Regions from separate parts of the Priestia aryabhattai genome, predicted to be linked through region 1. Evidence: a T-box and tRNA genes for the amino acid it is inferred to sense, from the RefSeq annotation. Region 1 holds a T-box; the other holds one or more tRNA genes.
What was found. The T-box of region 1 lies ahead of thrS (threonine--tRNA ligase). A T-box ahead of a tRNA ligase gene usually reads a tRNA of that ligase, here a tRNA-Thr.

Region 1 (12,577 bases):
CGCGTAGCCATTGTCATAGCTTCTACTTGATCATGAGTTACATAAATTGTCGTTGTTTGCAATCTTTGATGGAGCTTAATAATCTCAGCACGCATTTGCACGCGCAGTTTTGCATCTAAATTAGATAATGGCTCATCCATTAAGAAAACTTTCGCCTCCCGAACAATGGCACGACCTAAAGCAACTCGCTGACGCTGTCCTCCAGATAAAGCTTTTGGCTTTCTATCTAAATATGTTTCTAGACCTAATGTTTTGGCTGCTTCATTTACCCGTCTATCAATTTCATCTCTTTTTATTTTTCTTAACTTTAAACCAAATGCCATATTTTCTCGAACAGTCATATGAGGATAAAGAGCATAGTTTTGAAAGACCATAGCAATATCACGATCTTTGGGAGCTACTTCGTTCATATGCTCTCCATCAATGTAGAAGTCACCTTCTGAAATCGTTTCTAGACCTGCAATCATTCGCAGTGTAGTTGATTTACCACAGCCTGATGGTCCGACAAATACAACGAATTCTTTATCTCCAACCTGAAGGTTAAAGTCATTTACGGCGATATTTTTTTTATCATATATTTTATATATTTTGTCCAAATGTAACATTGTCATCAAGCATCAGCTCCTTATATTCAATTTTCTAGAAATACAGTACGGCAAGTTACAAGTTACTTTTTTCTTAACTCTTTCCTCCTTTTTGTTTAAATTGTTAACTTGAGACATTAAAGTAACTTAATGATTATACTAATCGAATCTAGTTATGCAGAAAATAAATATGTAAAGTTTGCTAACACAAAATATACAAGTAACCGTTCACTTCCCAAAAAATAAAAACCTTCTCCACAATAAGAAGGTTTTACATCATAATCTGTAAAGAAACTGCCTTTGCCTTACTTTTGAAGATTTTATTACATATCTTCTTTGCCCTGACAGCTCGGACATTCATAAATATGCACAAAATAAAGTCCAATATGGTGAAATCGTTTCCCCAAGCAATCTGGACATGTGCCTGCTTCACGCATTTGTTCCCGTCGTTTGTCTCGCTGATTAGCTAAGAAATTTACAAATTTCATAAAAAAACCTCCACATGTTTTTGACTATAGGTTTTCCTGATTGGAGGTCTTTTATTCGACTAGGTTTATCTGTAACAGTTTCTGCTTGGTTATGTTTTTATAACAAACAAGCTCAAGTTTTCCAATAGTACAAAAAGGATAGATAGAGCAGTCTTATGACGCTCATCTATCCTTTATTTTTATCCTATATAATGTTTAACGTTATATAGGAGTGTGTCACTATTAATCTTCCTAACAAATATCTGATTTTTGATAAAACCTAGCATATACAAGTTATTCTTCTACTTTCTATTCCATTTCTTTTTCTTTTTTTCGAAGAAACGGCCACCAGTTTCCCTCTCCAAGCGTCACAACAATCGCTGGCATAAGAAGCGGAAGAATAACAAGACCATAAAGTAAAAGACCAATAATAACAACTGTTGCTACATGCACAAGTGTTAATACACCTGATGGCATCATAGCCCCAAACGTTCCGGCTAGTATAATAGCAGCAGTAATAATAACCGACCCCATCTTACTCATAGACGTAACCATTCCTTCTGCTACGCCGCTCTTCACTTCTTCGTTAAAACGGTCTAACAAGAAAATAGAGTAGTCAATTCCCAGGGCAACTAAAATAACAAAACTAAAGAATGGCACCGCCCAGCTGATTCCGTCATTCCCCATTATATCCACGAATAGAAGCTCTGAGATTCCCATTGCTGTATAATACGTAAGCAGCAGTGAAGCAATCATGTATACAGGCATTACCATTGAACGGAATAAAATGGTCAAAACAATAAACAGTCCAATCATCATAATGACCATTGTGCGTGAAAGATCCGTTGTGGATAAATCTTTTAAATCCGCATTTGAGCTCGATACGCCTCCGTAAACAATTTCTGTATGCTCAAACGGCGTATCTACGACTTCGTTTGCCACCGCTTTTTCAATATTTTTTACAGTTGAAATGGCTTCTTCAGAATATGGATTTTGATCAAGCACTACACTTAGCTTAACTCCTTTTCCATCTGCAAAGGAATAGTTATCGATGGATTGTTTAAACCCTTTATCTTTCATCACTTCTGCTGGAAGATAAATACCCGTATCTCTAACTGTTGAGCTGTCACTCATGTTATCAAGCATATCTGTTGCTTTTGTTAAACCATCTGAGATCTTCGTCAGTCCATCATTCGCACTATTAACACCTTTTGCTAACTGATTGATACTGTCCGATAGCGTTCCTACTTGACCTTGCTGAGCTGAAAGATTCTCATTTGCTTGTTCAAGACCGGTTTGAATGGTAGTAAGTTCTTTGCTGATTGCTGCAAGCTGAGGAACCGCTTGTTGCACATTTCCTGTGGTAGAAAGCTGAGTGCTGACGAGCTGCAGCTGTTGATTAATTTGAGCCAATCCGTCTGCTACAGGTGTAAGCGACCCGCTAGATTCTTCTTTAGAAGCAGAACCTGTTTGGTCAGCTATTTGATTTAGCCCTTTTTCAACATCACTTAATCCTTTTTGTACATCTCCAATTCCTTTAACAGCATCTTTGATTCCATCTGATACAGAGCCCAGCTGTGAATTAACATATAAATCATTAATTTTTTCTCCTGTAGGTTGTGTGATGGTCATGACGGAGTCCACGTGATCCACTTTTTCAATTGCTTTGCTTATATTTCCTAAATAAGGAATAACATCCGCTTTTGTTAACTCTTTATCTCCTTTAATAATAACATTGACAGGAAACGCTTTTCCTTCTCCGAGTGCGTCACTGATGGCATTTAGTCCTTTTATAGATTTATAATCACTGCTGATTTCAGCAGTAGAGTCAAACGACACTTTTGAGTCATACGTCACAATAAAAGGCACGGTAATAATAGCTGTAATGACTAAAAACACGAACGGTCGCGTCACTGCATTTTTTCCTAAAAAGCCCCACAGCTTATTATCGCTATGAGAAGCCACTTTTTTAGACGGCCAAAATAATTTTTCTCCAAGGGTAACCATAAAAAGTGGAAGCAGGGTAAATAAAATGACTAGCAGCACACCTACGCCCACTGCTACGCCGACAGCCGATTGGAAAATAGCAAACTTGGCAAATCCGATGGCTGCAAAACCAATAAATACGGCAATTCCGCTGATGAATAGCGTTCTTCCTGCTGTACGGTAAGCTGTGATTGTGGCTTCTACTTTATCATGCCCGTTAGCCAATTCTTCACGGAAACGGTTAAGTAAAAGAATGCAGTAATCCGTACCAATTCCAAACAGAATAGCTACTAAGAACGTTTGCGTAAACGTTGAGATTGGAAAATCTACATTTTTAACTAAAATACCTAATAACGACTGACTGATTAAGTATGTGATTCCTACTATTAAAATAGGAATAAACGGCGTCACTACTGAACGGAAAACGAGTAAAAGTAAACCTAAAATCAAAAAGATGGTAATAAACTCGGTTTTCTTTAACCCTTCTTCTGAACTGTGTGCGAAATCTTGATTAATAAGAGATGCACCTGTTACATATGCGGTAACGTCTTTTGGCACGCTGTCATAAATCTGATTCGCTATTTTTTCGACTTTTTCATCCGATCCACTGACAGTAACCGGAACTAAAACTGTTTTTTTGTCTTTAGACATTAATTGATTACGAACATCTTGATCATCTGTTAAAGGAGTTGTTACGTCTTTCACACCTTTAATTTTCCCTGTCTTATTAATGATTTGCTGTATTTGCTTCTCACTATCTGCATTTAATGCTTTATCTAACTTAATAACCATGCTGATAGTGTTACTGTCTTCCCCGGCATCTTTTAAAATTTGGCTGGCTCTAGATGAAACTGCATCATCTGGAAGCTGGGACTGTCCTTTTTCACTTGCAAGCTTTGTTAAATTCGGTGCCGTTAGCATCAATATAACCGTTAAAGCTAAAATAAAGGCAGCAATCACCCATTTAAATTTCACGATAAATTTCATTCTTTGCTTTCCCCTTTTGTATTTAACTTTTCTTTTGCCATTGTAAGAATTTCAATAAATGTATCTATTTTTTCTTCTTCTACATCATCAAACAAATTCTCAATGATACCAAAACAGGCAGCATTCCCGTCATTTATTACCTTTTCTCCTTCAGCCGTAATCTTAATAAGCTTAGAACGTTTATCGCTCTCTAGTTCGTTAGTGTCCCACTCTACAAGCCCTTTCTCTAATAGTTTTTTGATTCGATTGGAAATGGCACTTTTATGAACACCTTGTAAGACAGCGAGACTGCCAGGTGAGGACGGGCCTTTGATCATTAAGCTATTTAGCAAATCAAACTGCTGCCTTGAGACATGTTCGAAGAGGTTATGGCTTATCTCTCTATGAATCACTTCTGTTCCTACAAACAAAACTTCTTCAAAAAGTTCTACAGCTTGATATAACTTGCTTTTCGTCACTTATTTTCCCTCCTTTACTCATTTAGTTTATAGGTATAAACTATTTAACTTTAAAAATAGTTTATAGGACTAAACTTTATTCTGTCAATAAATTTATGTCTGACTGTCTTCATATATGATAAAGATAAATGGAATTTTAAAAGATACCGCTTACATCGACTTTTTTGGTTGTCAAAGCTCAATCACTTAAGTATTATTAGTAATTGACTTCTTTTTAAGAAGATATAAATTTTATACACAGAAAGGGTGACTACACATGAATACAATGCATGCTAATGAGCAGGTCAGTAAGAAAGATTCCTTTCCAATTGCTCTCATCTCGTTAACTCTTGGAGCTTTTGCTATTGGAATGACGGAATTTGTTATTATGGGGATACTGCCTAACGTTGCAGAAGACCTTCATGTTAGCATTTCGACTGCTGGCCAGCTAATTACGAGCTACGCTTTAGGAGTAGCAATCGGCGCGCCAATTTTAACCATTTTTACTCATCGACTTCCTCAAAAGCTTTTGCTTTGTTTACTCATGCTTTTATTTATTCTCGGAAATGCAATTGCTATTATTGCACCTAACTATGGAATTTTGATGGGAGCTCGTTTAGTTACGGCACTGTGTCACGGTACTTTCTTTGGAGTAGGTGCTGTTATTGCTTCACGGCTCGTGCAGCCGCACAAACGTGCAAGTGCTGTCGCAACGATGATGGCAGGTTTAACTATTGCAAATATCATCGGCGTTCCTGTAGGAACATTCATTGGTCAACACTTAGGTTGGAGAGCTTCATTTGGGGCTATTACGATCATGGGGATTATTGCATTTATTGGTATTATTCTGTTTATCCCAAAGCTTGGTCAAGACAAATTAACGGGTCTAAAACAGCAGTTTGCTGCTTTTACTCAACCAAAACTTCTCGTAATGCTTCTTTTAAGCGCAATAGGATGCGGTAGTTTATTTACTGTTTTTACGTACATTACACCGCTTCTTGAAGACGTTACAGGAGTAAGTGAACATAGCGTTACATGGATACTTGTATTATACGGATGCGGCGTTACACTTGGAAACGTTGTTGGAGGCAAGCTTGCAGACTGGAAGTTAATGCCTTCAGTTGTAGGTATATTTGCTTTTCTTTGCATTGTGCTGACTATTTTTACGTTTACTGTTAAAAGCCCAACAGCAGCGATTATCACGCTGTTTTTCTGGGGAGCAGCTGCATTTGCTGTAATGCCTGGTATTCAAGTGAAAATTATGAATTTAGCACAAGAAGCACCTGCTTTAGCTTCTACTTCAAACCACTCATTTGCTAACTTAGGAAATGCTTTTGGCGCCTTTTTCGGAGGCGTAATCATTAACCATATGGGACTTACTTCACTTCCTTGGATTGGCGCTATTTTTGTAGGAACTGCTTTTATTATCAGTACTTGTCTCTTTATTGTGGAAACACGCAAAAAACATATGGAACAATCGTCCTAACTGTCTGACAACTGAATAAAAAAAGAGCCTTTCTTTGATGAAAGGCTCTTTTTTTGTTTCTAACTCGCTTTTTTCATTTCTTTACTTGTTAATCGACTGTGTTTACGAGAGTAACCTATATACACAACTATACCAAGCACAATCCATATGCTAAAATATAGCCATGTTGTTTTAGGAAGGTTAATCATTAAAAATAAACAAGATACTACAGATAAAATTGGCAAAACCGGCACAAACGGCATTGTAAATCCGCGTTTTAAATTTGGATGCGTTTTACGTAAGATGATAATACTGACGCCCACCATGCCAAAAGTTAAAAGAGCTCCGATATTTGCTAAATTCGCAAGTTCTTTCAGATCAATAAATCCTGAAATTAACGCCCCGATAACGCCTACTAGCCAAGTAGAAAGAGTCGGAACTCCCGTTTTCTTATTTGTTTTGGCAAATGCTTTTGGCAGCAAGCCGTCGCGGCTCATCGAGAATAAAATGCGTGTTGCTGCAAAAATGTAGGCGAAAATAACAGCCATAATTCCAATGACAGCTCCTGCAGCAATAACTCCTGCCACTGCATTTTGTCCTACTGAATGGAGAACATAAGCCATTGCTTCTGGAACGTTCAGTTCCTTGTAAGAAACAACTCCAGTCATAACAAGGCATACTGCTACATAAATAATCGTGCAGATCACGAGTGAACTAATAATTCCAATTGGCAAATTGCGCTGCGGGTTCTTTACTTCTTCTGCTGATGTAGATAGAGCATCAAAGCCTAAGAAAGCAAAAAATACGGCCGCTCCCCCTGTCACAACACCTTCAATTCCATAAGGCATAAAAGGAGTCCAATTAGACGGCTTCACATAAAAAGCCCCTACAATAATAAAGAGAAGGATAATAAATAATTTAACAAGCACCATAAAGTTATTCACTTTTTTACTTTCTTTTGTTCCTCTTGAAAGCAGCCATGTAATAAGAAGTGTAATACAAATAGCAGGAAGGTTCACTAGACCTCCATTTGCAGGAATCGTAATCAATTCTTTTGGCAGTGAAAAACCAAAGCCTTCTAAAAAATTGTTAAAATAAGAAGACCATCCATTTGCTACTGCTGACATTGTTAATAAATAGACGGAAAGCAACGTCCATCCCATTAAGTGTGCTACCACTTCTCCAATTGTTGCATATGTATAGGTGTAAACGCTGCCAGATACAGGTATAGTTGAAGCAAATTCCGCATAGCACAGCGCAGCAAAACCGCATACAATAGAAGCCAGTATAAAAGAAAAAATAACGGCTGGTCCAGCATCGTTAGCAGCCACCAAGCCTGTTAACACTAAAACCCCCGTTCCTATTACGGCTCCAATACTAAGAAGAGTCAAATCGAATGCTCCTAATGTTTTGACTAGAGATTTGTTTTGACTTTGTTCTAATAATTGCTCGATTGACTTCTTTTTAAATAGTTTTCTCATTGCACTCTCTCCTCTCTGTTGCACTCACCCATTAAAAAACCTGAAAATGACGTCTTTTCCCATTTGGCTACCCATTTCTACTTTAGATACAGAAGTAATTATATAGAAATAGTTACTAACTTGTCTATTAGTATACTAATATCATTATATATATTTCAAGAGTTTTTGTAAGCGATTTCTTAATATCGCTATGTTTTAGATTTATAAACTAAATAAAGCAGTTATCATTGTACTTATGCATAATAAATTTGAATAAAAATAATATTCTAAAAAATAAAATTATAGGTCTTTAGATAACTTTTTCACCAACTATCTCCAGATATAAACTCCTGACGTACGTATTATTTAAGGAACTATGAATGTTTTATCTTACCGGGTGTTATAATGATGAAAAATGAAGTGTATGAATGGCGGAAAGAGATGCTTAACTTACTTATTGGCTGTATTTTGTTAGCTTTAGGAGTGTACTTTATGTTTAAATTACTTTTTTATTCTCCTTCTAAAAAGAAGCGAGATCAGCAAAAGGTGAGCAAATTACCTAATGAGAATTCAGCTTCATCCAGCACAAACGATTCGAATGGCATAAGATAAATTTTTTTATAGAATACCGGCATTTGTCTAAGGCAAAAGTTATACCGCTGATATATATTATCTTATACCCTTCTAGTTCAATATTCCCTTCATTTTGGTGTAAGACAAAATGAAGGGAATCACTATCCGACTTAAAAAATCGGATTTTTCTATTTAGTAAGGTGAGTAGTTTCAATAAACTCCGTTTGAATTCATTTCTTTACTCAAGTGTATAGCTGCATCTTCAACACTTATTGTTCCAATATTTTTCTTTCCATGCTTTCGCATGGAAAGAAATTCATTTTCCACTTCTTTATCTCCTATCACGGCCATATAAGGAACTTTCATCATTTCTGCTTCTCGAATTTTCAGACCTATTTTTTCAATGCGATCATCCACCTCAACACGATACCCTTGTGACTCCAGCTCATGTTTCACCTTATATGCATATTCCACATGCGGCGGTGCAATAGGCAATAGCTTGAGTTGAACAGGAGCTAACCAAAGAGGAAATTGACCTTCGTAATGTTCAATCAAGATAGCCATAAATCGTTCAACGGATCCGTATATAGCGCGGTGAATCATTACAGGGCGGTGCGGTTTGTTGTCTTCTCCAATATACATACAGTCAAACTTCTCTGGCATTAAGAAATCAAGCTGAACTGTTCCGCACTGCCAGCTGCGACCTAAGGAATCTAAAATATGAAAATCGATTTTCGGCCCGTAAAAAGCCCCGTCTCCTTCATTTACCTGGTAGTCTAAGCCTTTTTCAATTAACACAGATTGAAGAGACTTTTCTGCTTGGTTCCATGTTTCAATATCCCCCATAAATTTTTCAGGACGTGTGGATAGCTCCACTTTGTAGTCGAAGCCAAAATGTGAATAAAAGTCATGGATAAACGCTAGAATGCGGCTAATCTCAGCTTCTATCTGACTAAGTTCTACGAATAAATGCGCGTCGTCCTGTGTGAATGACCGAACTCTCAGCAATCCGTTTAAAGAGCCTGAAAGCTCATGACGATGAACTAATCCAAGCTCTGCGTATCGAATCGGAAGTTCTCGGTAGCTTCTTCTCTTGCTGTTAAACAATAAAATGGCTCCGGGACAATTCATCGGTTTAATCGCATAGTTTTGTTTGTCAACATTTGAAAAATACATATTCTCATGGTAGTGCTCCCAGTGCCCTGATTGTTCCCAGAGCTCCTGTTTCATCATGAGGGGTGTCTTTATTTCTTGATAGCCTGCTTTGTAATGCTTTTGTTTCCAGTAGTTTTCTAACTCATTTCGAACAATCATTCCATTAGGTAAAAAAAACGGCATTCCAGGAGCTTCTTCCATCGACATAAACAGCTCCAGTTCTTGACCTAATTTTTGGTGATTTCGTTTTTCTGCTTCCATTTGTTTTGACATGTTCATTCCTCCAATATGTTTTTATTCATCAAAAAAACCGCACTCATCCCTAGTGAAGGGACGAATGCGGCCGTGGTACCACCCTAATTCCGTAAAATACCCATACGTATTTTACGCTTAAAAAGATAACGGTTTTACCGGTCGCGGTTTCAGTGTATACACATTCCCCGCTGCAGCTCCAAGGTGGTAAATTCATTTCGTTTTCTAAGGGTTCTCAGCCAGTGACCCTACTCTCTGTAAAGAAAATTCAAAAATGATTCATGTCCTTTTCATTGCTTGTATATTCATTTTTCCCACATAAAAAACCGCACTCGTCCCTAAAGAAGGGACGAATGCGGCCGTGGTACCACCCTAATTCCGTAAAATACCCATACGTATTTTACGCTCAAAAAAGATAACGGTTTTACCGATTGCAGTTTCAGTTATGTACGTTCCCTGCAATAGCTCTAAGGTGGTAAACTAGATGATTTCTTAAGGGCTCTCAGCCAGTGGCCCTATTCTCTGCGAAGAAAACTGCATCTAATTCATGTCCTTTTCATTGCCAAATAATGTTTGTTAGTTGTTAAAAGCGATTATAGTGTATAAATTTAACAGAAGTCAAGAGATATTTTTTATTTTTTAATGTTATAGAATTACCTTATGCTTGAATTTCTAAAAAGTTACTTAGGAATACGCCCACTTAAAAAGTTTTTTATTATAATGTTCATAACTTACTTACGGCGTTATCATAAATTGATTTTATGCTTACTTTACTTTTATTTTAAGGTAAAAGAAGAAAAGCGAGATAAATGTTATGAACCCATATACAGCTCATTCAAATCCTCTATCCGCAACAAAAATATCACAAAACAGCCGAGCACCTGCCAATCCAAAATGCTCTTGGAGACATCTTAAGAAAGCGTATAAAACGAAATAGCGACTTCGGGTAAAACAGAGACTATCGATAATATACTAAAATATTAAATCTTTTTAAATCGCGTAAATATTGGACGAAAATTCATAGGAACTATTTTGTTAGATACATGGACGTGAAAACTCATCTTGCATACTTCATGCTATGTTATTTCTTCTTAAAATTTATTCTAATGCTCTAATAGTGAATATTACTCTACTGTTTATTTTGTATACACAAGTAAAAAAGCTAATGACAGCATGTAGCTAACCATTAGCTTTTTTAGTTATTTTGCAAATACATGATGTCCAATTTTAATTGTTTCTTGTTTTCCGCGAAGCCACTGATCTCCCGTTTTATCAGGGTTAAAGAAGAATAATGAACCTTTTCCTTGACCTTGGAAGTTAATTGCTTCTTCTACAGCTTTTTTTGAACCTTTGTCTGCAGGTTTATTAATTTGACCGTTGCTGACTGGGCTGTACTGACCTTTTTGATAAATAACGCCTTTTACAGTGTCTGGGAATTTGCTGCTGTCGACTCTATTTAATACAACTGTCGCCACGGCTACTTTGCCTGCGTACGACTCTCCTTTGGCTTCAGCTGATACAAGACGAGCTAATAATTCTTTATCATTTTTATTTACTTGAATGTGCTGTTCATGAGCGGGCGCTGCAGCAACTGCTGAGTAACCTGCACCAAAACTTGGGATAAGCATTGCTATAGCAATCACTAGTTTCTTCATCATAAAAATAAAAGCCTCCCTGCTATTTCTTGACGTGGTTCATATGCTAGCAGAAATATAAGAGGCTTTCATTACGAAAAATTATCCAATTACAAAAGAAATTGGATGTTATTATCTTCTTTAAAGGATCTTTAACTTATAAAACTGCACCTTTTATGATTAAGTATTAGTTGCATTTACTTCCTTAGTAGTTTATGATGTAAAAATATAAATAGTAATGATTACGATTTATATGAAATTCTTAAGAAAGGATTGATTATTTTGCTAAAAAATCAAAAATAGCGAAAGAAAAGAACGACAAGCGCTTGTCGAAAAATATGCTGAGTTAAGAAAACAGGTAAAGGAACAGGGAAATTATGATGAACTACGAAAACTCCCAAGAGATTCTTCTCCTACTCGCTTGCATAATCGCTGTGAAGTAACGGGAAGGCCTCGCGGATATTTACGTAAATTTAAACTTTCTAGAATTACTTTTAGAGAGTTAGCTCATAAGGGACAGCTTCCTGGAGTGAAAAAGTCAAGCTGGTAAATTTCTAATCAAGTAAAAGCCTCTCTCTTTGCTAAAAAAGAATTAACACGCTTTTTAAATCGTAATCATTACTTTTTAATAGGAGGAATCAAAGTGGCTACATGGAACTTAGATAAAACGAACCATCACGTTCTCATTTGCAATGGAAGCAGCTGCAATCGAGTTGGAGCCGAAGAAGTTACACAAGCGATTCGAACTGAGATAGCTAATCAAGGGATGGACGAATACATACACACCACTCGCACTCGATGTAATGGAAGATGCCATGATAAATGCGTCGTAATTTCCTATCCAGACGGTATTTGGTATAAAGATATGAAACCTCATGATGCACGAGAGCTTATTAACTCTTTAAAGACAAGTCAACCTTTTGCCGAAAAAATAAGCCATACTTTTTGCGGAGAAGGTTTCCAACGAACAGAAGGTACTGTGAAAGGTATTTCAAAAGAAAAAGAAACAGTCATAAAAGTATCTAAAAAACTTTAATTTACAACAGTGAGAACATGGTACTTATAAAGTTAACCAACTAACAGAGAAACATCATTAAAAATGTATGGTTGTTCTCTCTAATGCACCTATTACTTAATCTAAACAACAAAAGCCGACCTTAGAAAACTGGTCGGCTTTTGTCATCTCTGAATCTTAAAGAAATTATATTGTTTCTATTTGAAATATAAAATCTGAACTGTATATTTCCTTAACTACTGACGAAAGAATATCAATTCCTTTCTTTAACTCCTCATCTGTAGCAGTAAGACTTATGCGAATACACTCCTGATTGTGAGAAGAAGATTGACTACCGTGAAAGAATGACCCTCCTGGTACTACAATCAAGTTTTCCGCTTTTAATTTATTGTATAGATCGTTATCACTGAAAGGCAAACCTTCTAACCAAAGCCAACCAAATAACGAACCTTCTGCTTTGTGCAAATACCAAGGAATATCATCCGGCATACGTGTAGTTAAAAGATTTTTTAAACAGTCATGTTTCTGTTTATAATGAGCTCTTATATAGTTAGTTGAAATT
Region 2 (12,577 bases), on a different contig from region 1:
ACTTGTAAAAGGCAGAATAGACGATTGATTAAGCTCTTTAATTATTTCAGCACTATCTTTACCTGAAATAATAGCTCCGGTCAATTCCCCCGCGCCATAAGGTTTCCAATGACTCAACGCCGCTTCTGGAATCAGCACAAGGTTCGAAGATGACACATATATACTCATTCGCTTCACTCCTTTTTTCTACATTTAGACCTATATTTAATCCTCGACAAACAGAGACTTTCCTCTTATTCCATTCTTAAAAGACAGAACTTTTTCCCTAACTATGATAGATTATAACAAATATCCTCGAAAAAAATAACCTTTATTTCCTCTTTCTTCTATTTGTATACTTCTCTTATTTTAGCTGTCTCTGCAGATTTACTAGTGAACGTACTTGCTAATCTAATTCCTTAGTGTTAATTTTATTATGTCGTTTTATAATTTTTTGCATAATTGGTTTCAAACAAAAAAGTATTAATATTTTTGAATGCGATGGTGAGACATTTGGAAGAACGTACAGAACGTAAACAACATAAAAGAAAGAAGCAAAGAAAAAAGAAACGCTTTAGAAAGCTACTTCTTTTCTTTCTAATTCTTCTAATCGCCGCTGGTGCGTATGTGTATTATCAATACCAACAAGGGTTAGCAGAAGCAGACGGAGCTTTTGGGAAAGATGGACAGTTTGATTTTAATGGTGCAAGTGCCAATTTAGATAGCATGAATGTGCTACTTCTTGGAATTGACTCTCGAGGTGAAGAACATTCGCGTGCCGATACAATTATGATTGCTCATTATGACAAAGACAGCAATCAGCCTAAAATTGTTTCTTTGATGCGTGATTCATATGTGGATATTCCTGGACATGGCAAAAACAAATTAAATTCAGCCTATGCATTTGGCGGGCCCGAATTAATGCGTAAGACAATTAAAGAAAACTTTGGCGTAGATGTAAACTATTATGCCGTTGTTGATTTTAAAGGTTTTTCTAAAGTTGCCGATACGATTGCCCCTGATGGAATTACGGTTACCGTGCCACACGAAATGTCATCAGGAATTGGCATAACGCTAAAACCTGGAAAACAAACTCTTCACGGAGATAAATTACTAGGATACGTGCGATTCCGACACGATAGCCAAAGTGATTTCGGGCGCGTGAAGCGTCAACAAGAAGTTATTGGTAAATTAATGGATGAAGCTCTTCAAGTAAAGACGCTGGCGAAAGCTCCTAAGCTATGGGGAGTCATTGATCCATATGTGGATACGAATATTCCGCCAAAAACATTTATTGTGATAGGAAAAGATTTCTTAGTTGGAAATCAGCCAGATTTAAAATCTCTTCGTTTACCGGTTGAAGGTTCCTATTCAAATGAACGAGTATCCGGTATTGGTGCTGTTTTAAGCATAGACCTTGAAGAAAACAAACAAGCATTACAGTCATTTTTAAATTAGGAAAAGGTGTCCATTAGCGGACACCTTTTTTTATACTATTCAAAAAAACTTCTGTTTTTCCTCCCTATCCTTCAAAAAAATTTCAGCTTCGACAAAAAATGGAGATGAAATCAAGCTATTTTCTAGGAAGCAGCTGTTTCTTTAGAGTTCTATTTTTTCTATCACATGCGTATATGAAATGAGAAGCACTTCTTTTTTATATTTTTTAGTCAAGGAGATGAAATTATGAAATTATATGGTTTTCAATCTGAAGAAGAGCGTTCCTTTCTTCATTCTACCTATAAAGTAAACCCATTGCTTTCTCATACTGGAGATGTCAAAATCAGCTTTTTATCTTTTCAAGAAAATGATTATACCCCCCGTCAAGAAGCTACGATTCCACAGCTTCTTTTAGTCGTTCATGGGGAAGGCTGGGTAGCTGGCGATAACGGACTGAAAATTTATATCAAACAAGGTGAATCAGCATTTTGGAGAGCCGGGGAATCTTTTGAAGTCGGGAGTCTAACTGCTATGACAGGATTACTAATTGAAGGATTAGATATTGCTCCTCAAAAGCTGCTTACTTCTTTCTCACGAACAAATGTAAATTAAAAAGCCGCTTTGACGCGGCTTTTTTTATTGTCTTAGTAATTGAGCGTAGCTTTCTGCACTATCTTGCATGACTTTGTCACTCAGGTCACCGCCTGCTCCTTGAAATAAAAATGGGGTTTGGAACTTCATACCTGTTAAATTTGCCATAGCTTGAAAAGGAAGAAGCAGATTACTCATTGGATAACGGTTGTAGCCGCCTTCTTGATAAGCTTCTGCAGGGCCTCCTGTGGAAGTAGCCACGATAAACTCTTTTCCGTGAAGTTTAGTGCCTTTGCTGCCATAAGCCCATCCGTATGTTAATACAACATCTTGCCACTCTTTTAAGAGTGCTGGTGAGCTGTACCAGTAAAATGGAAATTGAAAAACAATACGATCGAATTGAACAGCTAACTCCTGCTCTTTTTCTACATCAATTTTAGAATCGGGATAGGCTGCGTATAAATCATGAACGTACACATTCTCTTCTTTTTTTACTCGCTCTGCCCACGCTTTATTAATACGAGAAGATGCTAAGTTTGGATGTGCTAAAATAATCAGTGTTTTCATTTTGATACTCTCCTTCTGATGTCTGTGCTTGCTTTATTCTTTCCTATTTTTTATGCTTGCCTCTAACAGCTTGTTCAGTCATTCTTTCCTTTTTAGTCAGGAAATCCGAGCTAGTTTACACTTATAAACTACCAGTATTATCATTCTTCTTCAACAAAATTGATTTCGCTTTTATCCCCTTTGATTTTCTTATGTATCCAAAACGGCAGATAAAGGACAAGAAAGCTAAGAATCATGATTCCCTCAACCCATACTAAATACCAAGGATGAGGTCCTAGAATATCCAACAAGGAAGCGTGCCCTGGCTTTTTCATCATGTATAAATAATTCGCACCGATCAAACGATTCATTATATAGATAAAAGCTCCATAAAGATTAACAAACAGCACGCTTACCCATAAAGAACGAAATGTCGGCTGATATCTGCAGGTAGCAATTAGCACACAGCAAGCAAGTACCACACCGCCATGAGATACATAGAACTGCACATAGCGAAACTGGGCATACGCATAACCGCCAAGGTCTGGGGTAATCATCGCTTGAACAGAGCTGCTGATTCCTGCGAAGTACACAAAATAAAAAAGAAACCTGCTTTTGGTTATCAGCATAACAGCAGCCAGCAGCACGACTATATCACTTAGCTGAAGAGGCAAAGAAGTTTTAGCAGACCACTGATGGCAGTCGATTTCCCAAGCCTGGTAGGCCACTTCTGAAGCTATTAGAACGAATGAAAGCAAACCGAACACACACATCTTCCTTCTCAGCTGCTTTCGACACCAAAAAATACATGCTCCTATGACAACGATGATGGCTAAAGTTACAAGATGTTCAACTGAAAAAAGCTGAAAGGAATGTTGTACAGGATGACACGTAAAAAACCTATTCATACCGGCGCCTCCCTTCCATCAGAAAACAAATTCGGTACCTTTAGCTTGTTCATAAGACCTTATTTTCATTAATGCGCAGTTTTCTCACAATAAAAAAGCAATTACACAGCAGCTGGTGCCTGTAATTGCTTTTTTTTCATTTTTATTCTTTAATTAATCCTTTTTTCACTAAGAATTGATGAGCGACTTCTTCAGCCGTTTTCCCTTTCGCATTTACTTGATAGTTCATTTCACGCATTTCGTCGTCACTGATTTTACCGCCCAGTTGATTTAAGATTTTTTTCAGTTCAGGGTGCTCTTTTAGCGTATCTTCACGAAGCACAGGCGCTCCTTGATACGGAGGGAAGAACTGCTGGTCGTCTTTTAAGACTTTTAAACCAAACTGTTTGATTTCAGGATCCGTTGCGTAAGCATCAAGCATGTTAATATCGCCTTTTTCTACAGCGCGATAGCGAAGCTTGGGCTCCATCGTTTTAATATTCGGGAAGGTAAGGCCATATTCTTTCTGAATGCCTACATAGCCGTCTTCACGATCTTTAAACTCAAGCGTCAACCCTGCTTTTACTTTATCTCTTGCATTTGCCAAATCCGAAATAGTCGTTAGATTATTTTCTTTTGCAAATTCTTTTGTTACTGTCAATGTGTACGTATTATTAAACTTCATTGGATCTAAATAGACAAGGCCGAATTTCTTTTGAAATCCTTCTTTTGCTTGATTGTACACCTGTGTTTCATCTTTGCTGTCCGGCTGTTCCTTTAGATGCGTCACAATGGCTGTACCCGTATACTCAGGGTACAAATCAATCTCCTTGTTACGCAGAGCCTCAAATACAAATACCGTTTTTCCAAGTGACGAACGCAGATTTACTTTCATATCGGTTTGATCTTCAATTAATTCTTTGTACATATTAATTAAAATATCTTGTTCTGCGCCAATTTTCCCTCCGATAACAAGGTCTGGTTTTGTTGCGCTCATCGCAGCAAACGGAGAAACAAGAATGAGTATTAATACGATAATCATAATGAACGAGCGTTTTTTAGATCCTTTTTTAGCCGAGTGTTCAATCGTTCGCAGAATTCCATCGAAAATAAGCGCTAATAATGCTGCTGGAATGGCTCCTAATAAAATCAAACTATTATCACTTCGGTCAATACCAAGCAAAATTAAGCTTCCCAGTCCGCCTGCTCCGATAAGAGCCACGATTGTCGCTGTACCAATAATCAGTACCATCGCTGTGCGAATTCCAGCCATAATGACAGGAAGTGCAAGAGGAAGTTCTACTTTAATTAATCGTCTCCACGAGTTCATCCCCATCGCTTTGGATGCTTCAATTAAAGATGGGTCCACTTCTTTAATTCCGGTATATGTATTTCGTACAATAGGAAGAAGCGAATATAAAAACAGTGCAATAACCGCGGGAAAAGTTCCAATTCCGACAAGAGGAATTAGTAATCCTAATAAAGCGAGTGAAGGAATGGTTTGCAGTACGGCTGTTACCCCAATGATAGGTTCAGCAATGCGGTCATGCCTCGTTAAGTACAGCCCGAGCGGCACTGAAATTAACACGGCGATAACAAGAGCCAGTACTGAAATTTGGATGTGTTCTAGAAGAGCTTGAAACAGTGTGTCTCCCCGTTGATCTAATAATGTGCTCAGTGTATTCATTACAGCGTTCCTCCTTCTTTCATTTTATCAGAAAGAAACGCTAATAGAGTTTTGCGCGTTACAACGCCAATGCGCTTGCTCCCTTTTTTCACGGCTACTGCTTCATGGTCGTAAAGGGCGTCCATTGCTTGCTGAACAGTGGCGGTTGAAGCTAACTCTTCAGTTGCTTCTACGTCTGGTTGTTCACTTTTTTTTACAAACATATCCAATGTCTCAAATAAAGCATTGCCTTGATTTCCAATAAACGTTTTTACAAATTCATTTTTAGGCTTTTGAATGAATTCTTCCGGCGTTCCAACTTGGACAATTTCTCCATCTTTCATCAGGCAAATACGATCTCCAAGCGTCATCGCTTCGCTCATATCATGCGTAACAAACACAAATGTTTTTTTGATTTTTTCTTTTAAGCTAATAACATCTTGCTGAAGCTGTTCGCGGCTTAACGGATCGAGGGCACTAAAGGGTTCGTCCATTAAAATAACGGGAGGATCAGCTGCGAGGGCACGTGCTACACCGACACGTTGCTGCTGGCCACCTGAGAGCTCAGACGGCTTTCGGTTTCGATACTGCTTTGGGTCTAGTCCTACCAAGGTAAGCAGTTCATCAATGCGCTTTTTGATTTTATTTTTCTTCCAATGCTTCATCTCGGGTACAATGGCTATATTTTCGGCAATGGTCATATGAGGAAAAAGAGCAATCTGCTGCAAGACATAACCAATGTTCCAGCGTAACTCATGTATGTTGTGGTCCGATACGAGCTTATCTTTTATGTATAGTTCTCCTTCGGTAATATCATGAAGACGGTTAATCATTTTTAAGGTGGTTGTTTTCCCACACCCACTCGGACCAATTAAAACGAAAAACTCCCCTTCTTTAATTTCTAGATTAATATTTTTCACGGCAGTTGTACCGTCTGGGTATTGCTTTGACACATTCTTAAACGTAATCAAATTATCGTTCACACTCCCTGTTGAAATTTAACCCCTAGTTTCGTGTACCCAATACTTAGAAGCAATAAACATTCTTTTAAGAATATTTTTAAATATGATTCATAAGACTTAGTGGAAAAGATACACATGTTTTCTAACAGCTTCCTAATAAAGCTATCAAACTGTTAAAGTTTTCACAAGGTGAGGAAGAATAATTTTAAAGCCAACAAAAATAAAAAAACCTCCTTTCAACAAGAAAGAAGGTTTTTTAGTATGCTAGCGACAGGGATCGAACCTGCGACCTCTTGCTTACCATGCAAGTGCTCTACCTACTGAGCTACACCAGCGTCTTGGAAAATTATATCACGTTTAAATTCATTTAGGAAGCGCTTTTTTAAATTTTTTTATTGGTATATTCTCTAATTTGCGTCTTCTGAAATTCGCACTTTCTACAAAGTTCCATATTTTATGTTAGAACTCCTTACATAAATTGTGTGAATTTTCTTTTTCTATATTACCCTTAGTAAAAGAGCTTACAAAAGAAGGGAAGAAAATAGATGGAACAACAACCAACCATGACCAAATCAAAAACGGCAACTCCCTACCCAAGAGACTGCACGTTCAGCCTAGAAGATTGGACGACGCTCGCCAAGTATTGGTACCCCGTCGCACGCTGTAGTGATGTAACAGAGAAACCAACGTCCGTAAAGTTACTAGATGTAAATCTAGTTCTATACCGCACCACAAACAAGGTTGTAGCGGCTCGTGATTTATGCGTTCACCGAGGTACACCGCTTAGCATGGGCTGGGTGGAAGATGATGAGATTATCTGTCCTTACCACGGCTTCCGCTATGCAACAGACGGCGCATGCACGTCGATTCCAGCTCACCCCGACGCCAACATTTCTCCCCGCCTGTGCATGGCCGTCTATCCAGTTATTGAACGATTTGGATTAGTGTGGACTTCCCTGACAGGAGAACAAGATAACCTGCCTTATTTCGATGCGTGGGATGACCCTGATTTTCAGCAAATTGTTTGTCCGAGTTTTGATATCATGGGTTCAGCCGGTCGTCAAATGGAAGGCTTTTTAGACGTAGCTCATTTTGCTTGGGTTCACACGGACACGTTTGGCGATCGAAACAACGCTTTTGTGCCTAAATATAAAGTAAGCGAAACAGATTATGGGCTTCATGTAGAATATACGAGCACCGTGAGCAATTATTCTAAAGAACAGCAGCATTTAAATCCACCCGATTTTAAATGGCTTCGCGTCTTTGATGTTTATCCGCCGTTTACAGCTACATTAAAGGTTTACTTCCCGCAAGGCGCAGAGCTGTGGATTATGAACGCAGTCTCTCCTATTTCAGCCCGCGAAACGCGTTTATTCGCGCCAATCGCTCGAAACTTTGACAAAGATTCGAGTGTCGAAGGTGTGTATGACTTTAATCTTCGCGTCTTTGACGAAGACCGTGAAATGGTTGAAAACCAAAAGCCTGAAGACTTGCCTTTAGACCTGCAGATGGAAGCGCATATTATGGCTGATCAAACGTCCATTGGCTACCGGAAATTATTAAAGAAAATGGGCTTAAGCTTTAGATATACAAGCTAAAAAAATCCCCGCTGTCTAAGCGGGGATTTTTTTTTATTTAGCAAACTGCTCGCGTCCTGCTTTTTCCTTTACCACTTCATCTTCACTTGCTGGCGTTGCGCGTTTCATAAACAATGAAAGAATTAATGCAACCACCACTAGTACTACTGAGACGGCAAACGCATCGTTAATTCCTTGCACCATTGCCTGCATCCCAATTTGTTCTTTGATTTGAGCTGCCCCGGCTGCCGTTGCATTAGCTGACCCTGCTCCGCTCATTGCATCTTGAGCCAGCTCTTTTGCATGCGTAGCTGTACGGTTTGACATCACCGTTACTAAAAGAGCCGAACCAATAGCTCCCGATACTTGTTGAAGCGTATTATTCATCGCAGTACCATGCGGATTAAAGCGCTGCGGCAGCTGATTTAACCCGTTTGTCATAACCGGCATCATAACCATAGACATTCCGAACATGCGAAGCGTGTAAAGCGTAATGAGCGTTGTATACGTCGTATTAAGCTCTAAGTTACTGAAGAAATACGTCGTAACCGCTGTAATAGCTAGACCCGTTACAGCCAGTGCACGCGCTCCGAATTTATCAAATAATTTTCCGGTAATCGGTGACATCACACCCATTAATAACGCACCCGGAAGCATTAATAGTCCTGAATGAAGCGGAGAAATGCCTCGTACGGTTTGAACATAAATTGGCATTAACAGCATCGCTGAGAATAATGCCATTGTGATCACCATTGAAATCGTTGACGATAAAGCAAACATTGGATATTTAAAAATGCGGAATTCAAGCATAGGTGTTTCTAACTTGAACTGACGCGTAATAAATAAAATCAGAGCCACAGCTCCTACGATAATTGTGCCGTACACTTCCATAGAATCCCAGCCTTTATCTCCTGCTGAGCTAAATCCGTATAGAAGTCCTCCAAATCCAATTGTAGATAACACAAGGGATAAGAAATCCAAATTGATTTCCACTTTTTCTTTTTTGTCTTTTAATAGGAAGAAAGCGCCTATTAATACAATTGCCGCAATCGGCGTAACAAGGTGGAACAGCATTCTCCACTCATAGTGTTCAATTAGCCACCCTGATAATGTAGGACCAATTGCCGGAGCAAAAATCATAACTAAACCGAAAATCCCCATCGCAGCTCCGCGTTTTTCTAATGGAAAACTTGTTAGCAATACGTTCATTAAAAGCGGCATCATGATGGCCGCGCCTGATGCTTGAATAATACGAGCGGTTAACAATACAGAAAATACGGGCGAAGCACCGGCAAGTATCGTTCCTGCTGTAAATAAAGTCATCGCCGTTAAAAATAATCCTCTGACAGAATAGCGCTGAATTAAAAAAGCGGTAGTTGGAATCATAATACCATTCACCAACATATAACCAGTAGAAAGCCACTGGACAGTTGACGTTGTCACATCTAAGTCTTTCATGATAGACGGCAGCGCCACGTTTAATAACGTTTCATTCAACAATGAGATAAAAGCGCCAATTAACAAAATAGCAATTATGCCATACGGCGGCTTTTCCATTTGATTTATTGATTGACTCATTATTGTACCTCCTTATACTTTAAGTTCATTTTTTTAGACACATGTTCTACATAGAGTATGTTATACTCTGAGTTCAATTTATGCAAGCGAAAAATCCTGCGTTAATACCCTTTACTCATTCGACTTTTTTAGTCCTATAATCCTTTTATATCAATATATCGACGGGATATCGCTAATCCGTTTTAAAAAGAACATTTGTGTAAACGCTTTAAATCATGTATCATAAAGTTGGACCATGAGTCTAATTTTTTTATATTTAGGTGATAATAATGAATAATCGAAAGCAGCAAGTTGTGAAAAATGCACACCATCTCTTCGTTGAAAAAGGATTTCAAGCTACATCTATTCAAGACATCATTGATTATAGCGGCATTTCAAAAGGAACATTCTACAACTATTTTTCATCAAAAAATGAATTATTAATCGCTGTTTTTACATGGCTTCATACAACCATTGAACAAGAGCGCAATCAGCTGTTGGTTGGTAAAAGCCTGACCGATATAGATGTATTTATTAAACAAATCGATGCGCAGATGAAAAACCATCATAAACATAAATTTTTTACATTACTTGAAGAAGTATTTGTTTCCAATGATCCTGATTTAAAGTCATACATAAAAAAAACCCAGTTTATTGAAGTAAACTGGATTTATAAACGGTTCATTGATTTATTTGGACAAGAAAAGAAACCATATCTACTAGATTGTGCAATTATGTTTCTTGGTATACTTCATCGTAACTTTCACTATAATTTTATGGTTAACGGCACAAATACTGACCCACATGAGATCATAAGCTACAGCGTCAAGCGCTTGTTTCCTCTTGTAGACGAAGTAGCAAGTTCAGGAGACATTTTGCTCGATCCGCAAACAATCAAAGAATGGCTTCCATCCTGCCCGAATACCAGAAATCAAATAGAACAGGACATTTCTACAGCACTTATTGATTTAAAAAAACAAGTTCACAAACAATTTACTGATGAATTCGAACGTCAAAAATGCACAGAGCTTATTAGCTTTATTGAAGAAGAGCTGTTTAAACAATCGAATCCTCGCAAGTTTGTTGTTGATAGTGCTCTTCATTCCTTAAAGCAGCTGCCTGTTAACAAAAGTAAAACGAAGCTAGAAAAACTGCAGGCGATGATTGATCAGTACGTGAGTGAACTTCATTAAATAAAAAGCAGTCCTAAAGCTGCTCTTTATTCGCAAAGGGGAAATTGAAGTGAAAAGCACGTTTCTTTTCCTTTTATGCTAGACACACTCACTTTTCCCTTCATATAATGAATAATACTGAAAGATACCATCGTTCCAAGCCCCGTACCTTTTTCTTTTGTTGTAAAGTACGGTTCGCCTAACCGATTGATTTGTTCTTGCGTCATACCGCAGCCTGTATCGATAATATCAACGATAACAGCCCCGCCTTCTTTTGCTACTTTAACGGTTAACGTGCCTCCATTTTGCATGGCTTCAATACTATTTTTAAATAAATTGATTAGACACTGCTGAAGCTTTCTTCTCTCTCCCATTACGAAGAACTTCACTTCTTCATCAAATGTAAAATCAATAGCGACTCCATTCATATTGGCAAGAGGCGTCATAATATGGGTGACATGATGAATTTCTTCTGAAATATTCATTTTTTCATTTCGTTCTGGAGCGGAATTGGCAAACAGCAAGTAATCATCAATGATTTCTTTTGCACGGTCTAGTTCATTAATGGCAATCGAAATGTAGCGTTTTTTAGCGGGTTCTTTTTCATCTTCTTGCAGCATCTGCATAAATCCTCTGCTTGCTGTTAGAGGATTTCGCACCTCATGAGAGATGCTGGCGGCTAAATGACTGACAATTTCTAGCTTTTCTGCTTTCATCAGGCGCTGCAGCACTAATAAATTTGCTCGTATCGCTTCCCATAGTACGGTAATCACGAACATTCCTGCGACATCTAAAATCGCGAACTGAACCCACACGCTAATAGGGATGCTCGTTACGTGTAAGACAAAAATAGATACAAGCATAGCTAATAAAGAACCGATTACACTAAGACATGTGCTTACGATAATTCTATTTTTTAATGAGAAATGTAAAAAGTATTTCGTTATGAAAAATAAAGGAATGGATAAAATCGGAAGAGCAATTAATGTTGATAAAAATCCTACATCGTACCCGCCAATTAGCAAGCGCAGCAGTAAAATAAAGACAAAAAGCAAGCTTCCTAGCGGCCAGCCTCCATATAACGTTCCTAAAATATAAGGGATTCTTCGTAAATCCATTCGATAATCATCCGGGACATAAGCTCCGTTAACCGGAAACAAAAGGCAAAAGGTAATAGCTAAAATCGGAAATACCGCGATATAACGATCTTTCCACCAATGAATTTTTTTAGCATACTTAATCAAATAAAACATCTGCACTAAAAACAGCGCCAATAAAATAAATAAAAAATTAATTAACAAATCTTTTGTGACAAAACTCATGTATTCACCGGTCTTTCAAATCAGATAAAAATAAACTCTTTTATTGCATCTACATTTGTAACACAAATTAGAGCGTAATCATAGATAAATAAACGTATTCTATTTACTTTTTTATAACTTCCTATGACTTTATCGTCCGTTCCCTAAAATAGTGAAGGCTAAGAAAACCTTTTCAACTTCACTAAAAATATTCAGAATTTTATTTACATATGAGTGATAATGCTCTATAATCAGATCAATGTACTTGGTTTTGAGAGTAGGAGGACGAAATATGGAACTATCAATTACCTTAATGGGATTATTCGTTGGAACCCTTGTAGGCTTAACGGGGGTTGGAGGAGCCGCTTTATTAACGCCTTTACTGATTGTACTCGGCATTAACCCTTCCATTGCCGTAGGAACAGATCTTGTCTACAATTCTATCACAAAATTATTCGGAGTCGCTCAGCACTACAAACAGCGAACCATTAACTTTAAATTAGCAAAATATTTAGCCATCGGAAGTATTCCGAGCGCTGTGCTTGCCATTGTCACACTTCATGCATTTCCATCTTTTCACGAGCATCAAGAAACGATTATTAAGCACGCTCTTGGGTATGTAATGACACTGGTTGCAATTTCAATTATCTTTCGCGTCTTTTTTGATAAACTAATTCGGCCAAATCGTTTTCAGGAAATGGACTTAGATCAGAAAAAAGGCTTAACAATTGGAATTGGCGTAGTCTTTGGATTCATTGTCGGACTAACATCGATTGGTTCGGGCTCATTATTTGCGATTGCAATGCTGTACTTATTTAAGCTAAAAACATCTGAGCTGGTTGGAACTGATATTGCACATGCGTTTCTTCTCGTTACGGTGGCTGGTATTTTAAATGCAAGCT

Region 2: it has a tRNA-Thr gene. The T-box ahead of thrS (threonine--tRNA ligase) is inferred to sense a tRNA for this amino acid. The anticodon was not compared.

What each region holds. Positions count from the first base shown of each region.
Region 1 covers NZ_JAMBOQ010000002.1:1,033,373-1,045,949, forward strand. Annotated here, with positions in the region: gene M3225_RS12275 (ABC transporter ATP-binding protein) at 1-611, opposite strand, end outside; gene M3225_RS12280 (hypothetical protein) at 908-1,072, opposite strand; gene M3225_RS12285 (MMPL family transporter) at 1,361-4,024, opposite strand; gene M3225_RS12290 (MarR family winged helix-turn-helix transcriptional regulator) at 4,021-4,482, opposite strand; gene M3225_RS12295 (MFS transporter) at 4,739-5,947, shown strand; gene M3225_RS12300 (amino acid permease) at 6,007-7,407, opposite strand; gene M3225_RS12305 (hypothetical protein) at 7,795-7,998, shown strand; gene thrS (threonine--tRNA ligase) at 8,170-9,387, opposite strand; T-box leader at 9,441-9,669, opposite strand; T-box leader at 9,709-9,935, opposite strand; gene M3225_RS12315 (cell wall hydrolase) at 10,566-11,024, opposite strand; partial or broken gene rpsN (30S ribosomal protein S14) at 11,273-11,550, shown strand; gene M3225_RS12325 ((2Fe-2S) ferredoxin domain-containing protein) at 11,644-12,036, shown strand; gene M3225_RS12330 (valine--pyruvate transaminase) at 12,202-12,577, opposite strand, start outside.
Region 2 covers NZ_JAMBOQ010000001.1:300,677-313,253, forward strand. Annotated here, with positions in the region: gene M3225_RS01570 (hypothetical protein) at 1-168, opposite strand, end outside; gene M3225_RS01575 (LCP family protein) at 706-1,437, shown strand; gene M3225_RS01580 (hypothetical protein) at 1,663-2,028, shown strand; gene M3225_RS01585 (NAD(P)H-dependent oxidoreductase) at 2,053-2,574, opposite strand; gene M3225_RS01590 (YwaF family protein) at 2,715-3,461, opposite strand; gene M3225_RS01595 (ABC transporter permease/substrate-binding protein) at 3,604-5,127, opposite strand; gene M3225_RS01600 (ABC transporter ATP-binding protein) at 5,127-6,077, opposite strand; tRNA gene M3225_RS01605 (tRNA-Thr) at 6,331-6,403, opposite strand; gene M3225_RS01610 (aromatic ring-hydroxylating oxygenase subunit alpha) at 6,614-7,666, shown strand; gene M3225_RS01615 (DHA2 family efflux MFS transporter permease subunit) at 7,700-9,223, opposite strand; gene M3225_RS01620 (TetR/AcrR family transcriptional regulator) at 9,493-10,395, shown strand; gene M3225_RS01625 (ATP-binding protein) at 10,422-11,696, opposite strand; gene M3225_RS01630 (sulfite exporter TauE/SafE family protein) at 11,968-12,577, shown strand, end outside.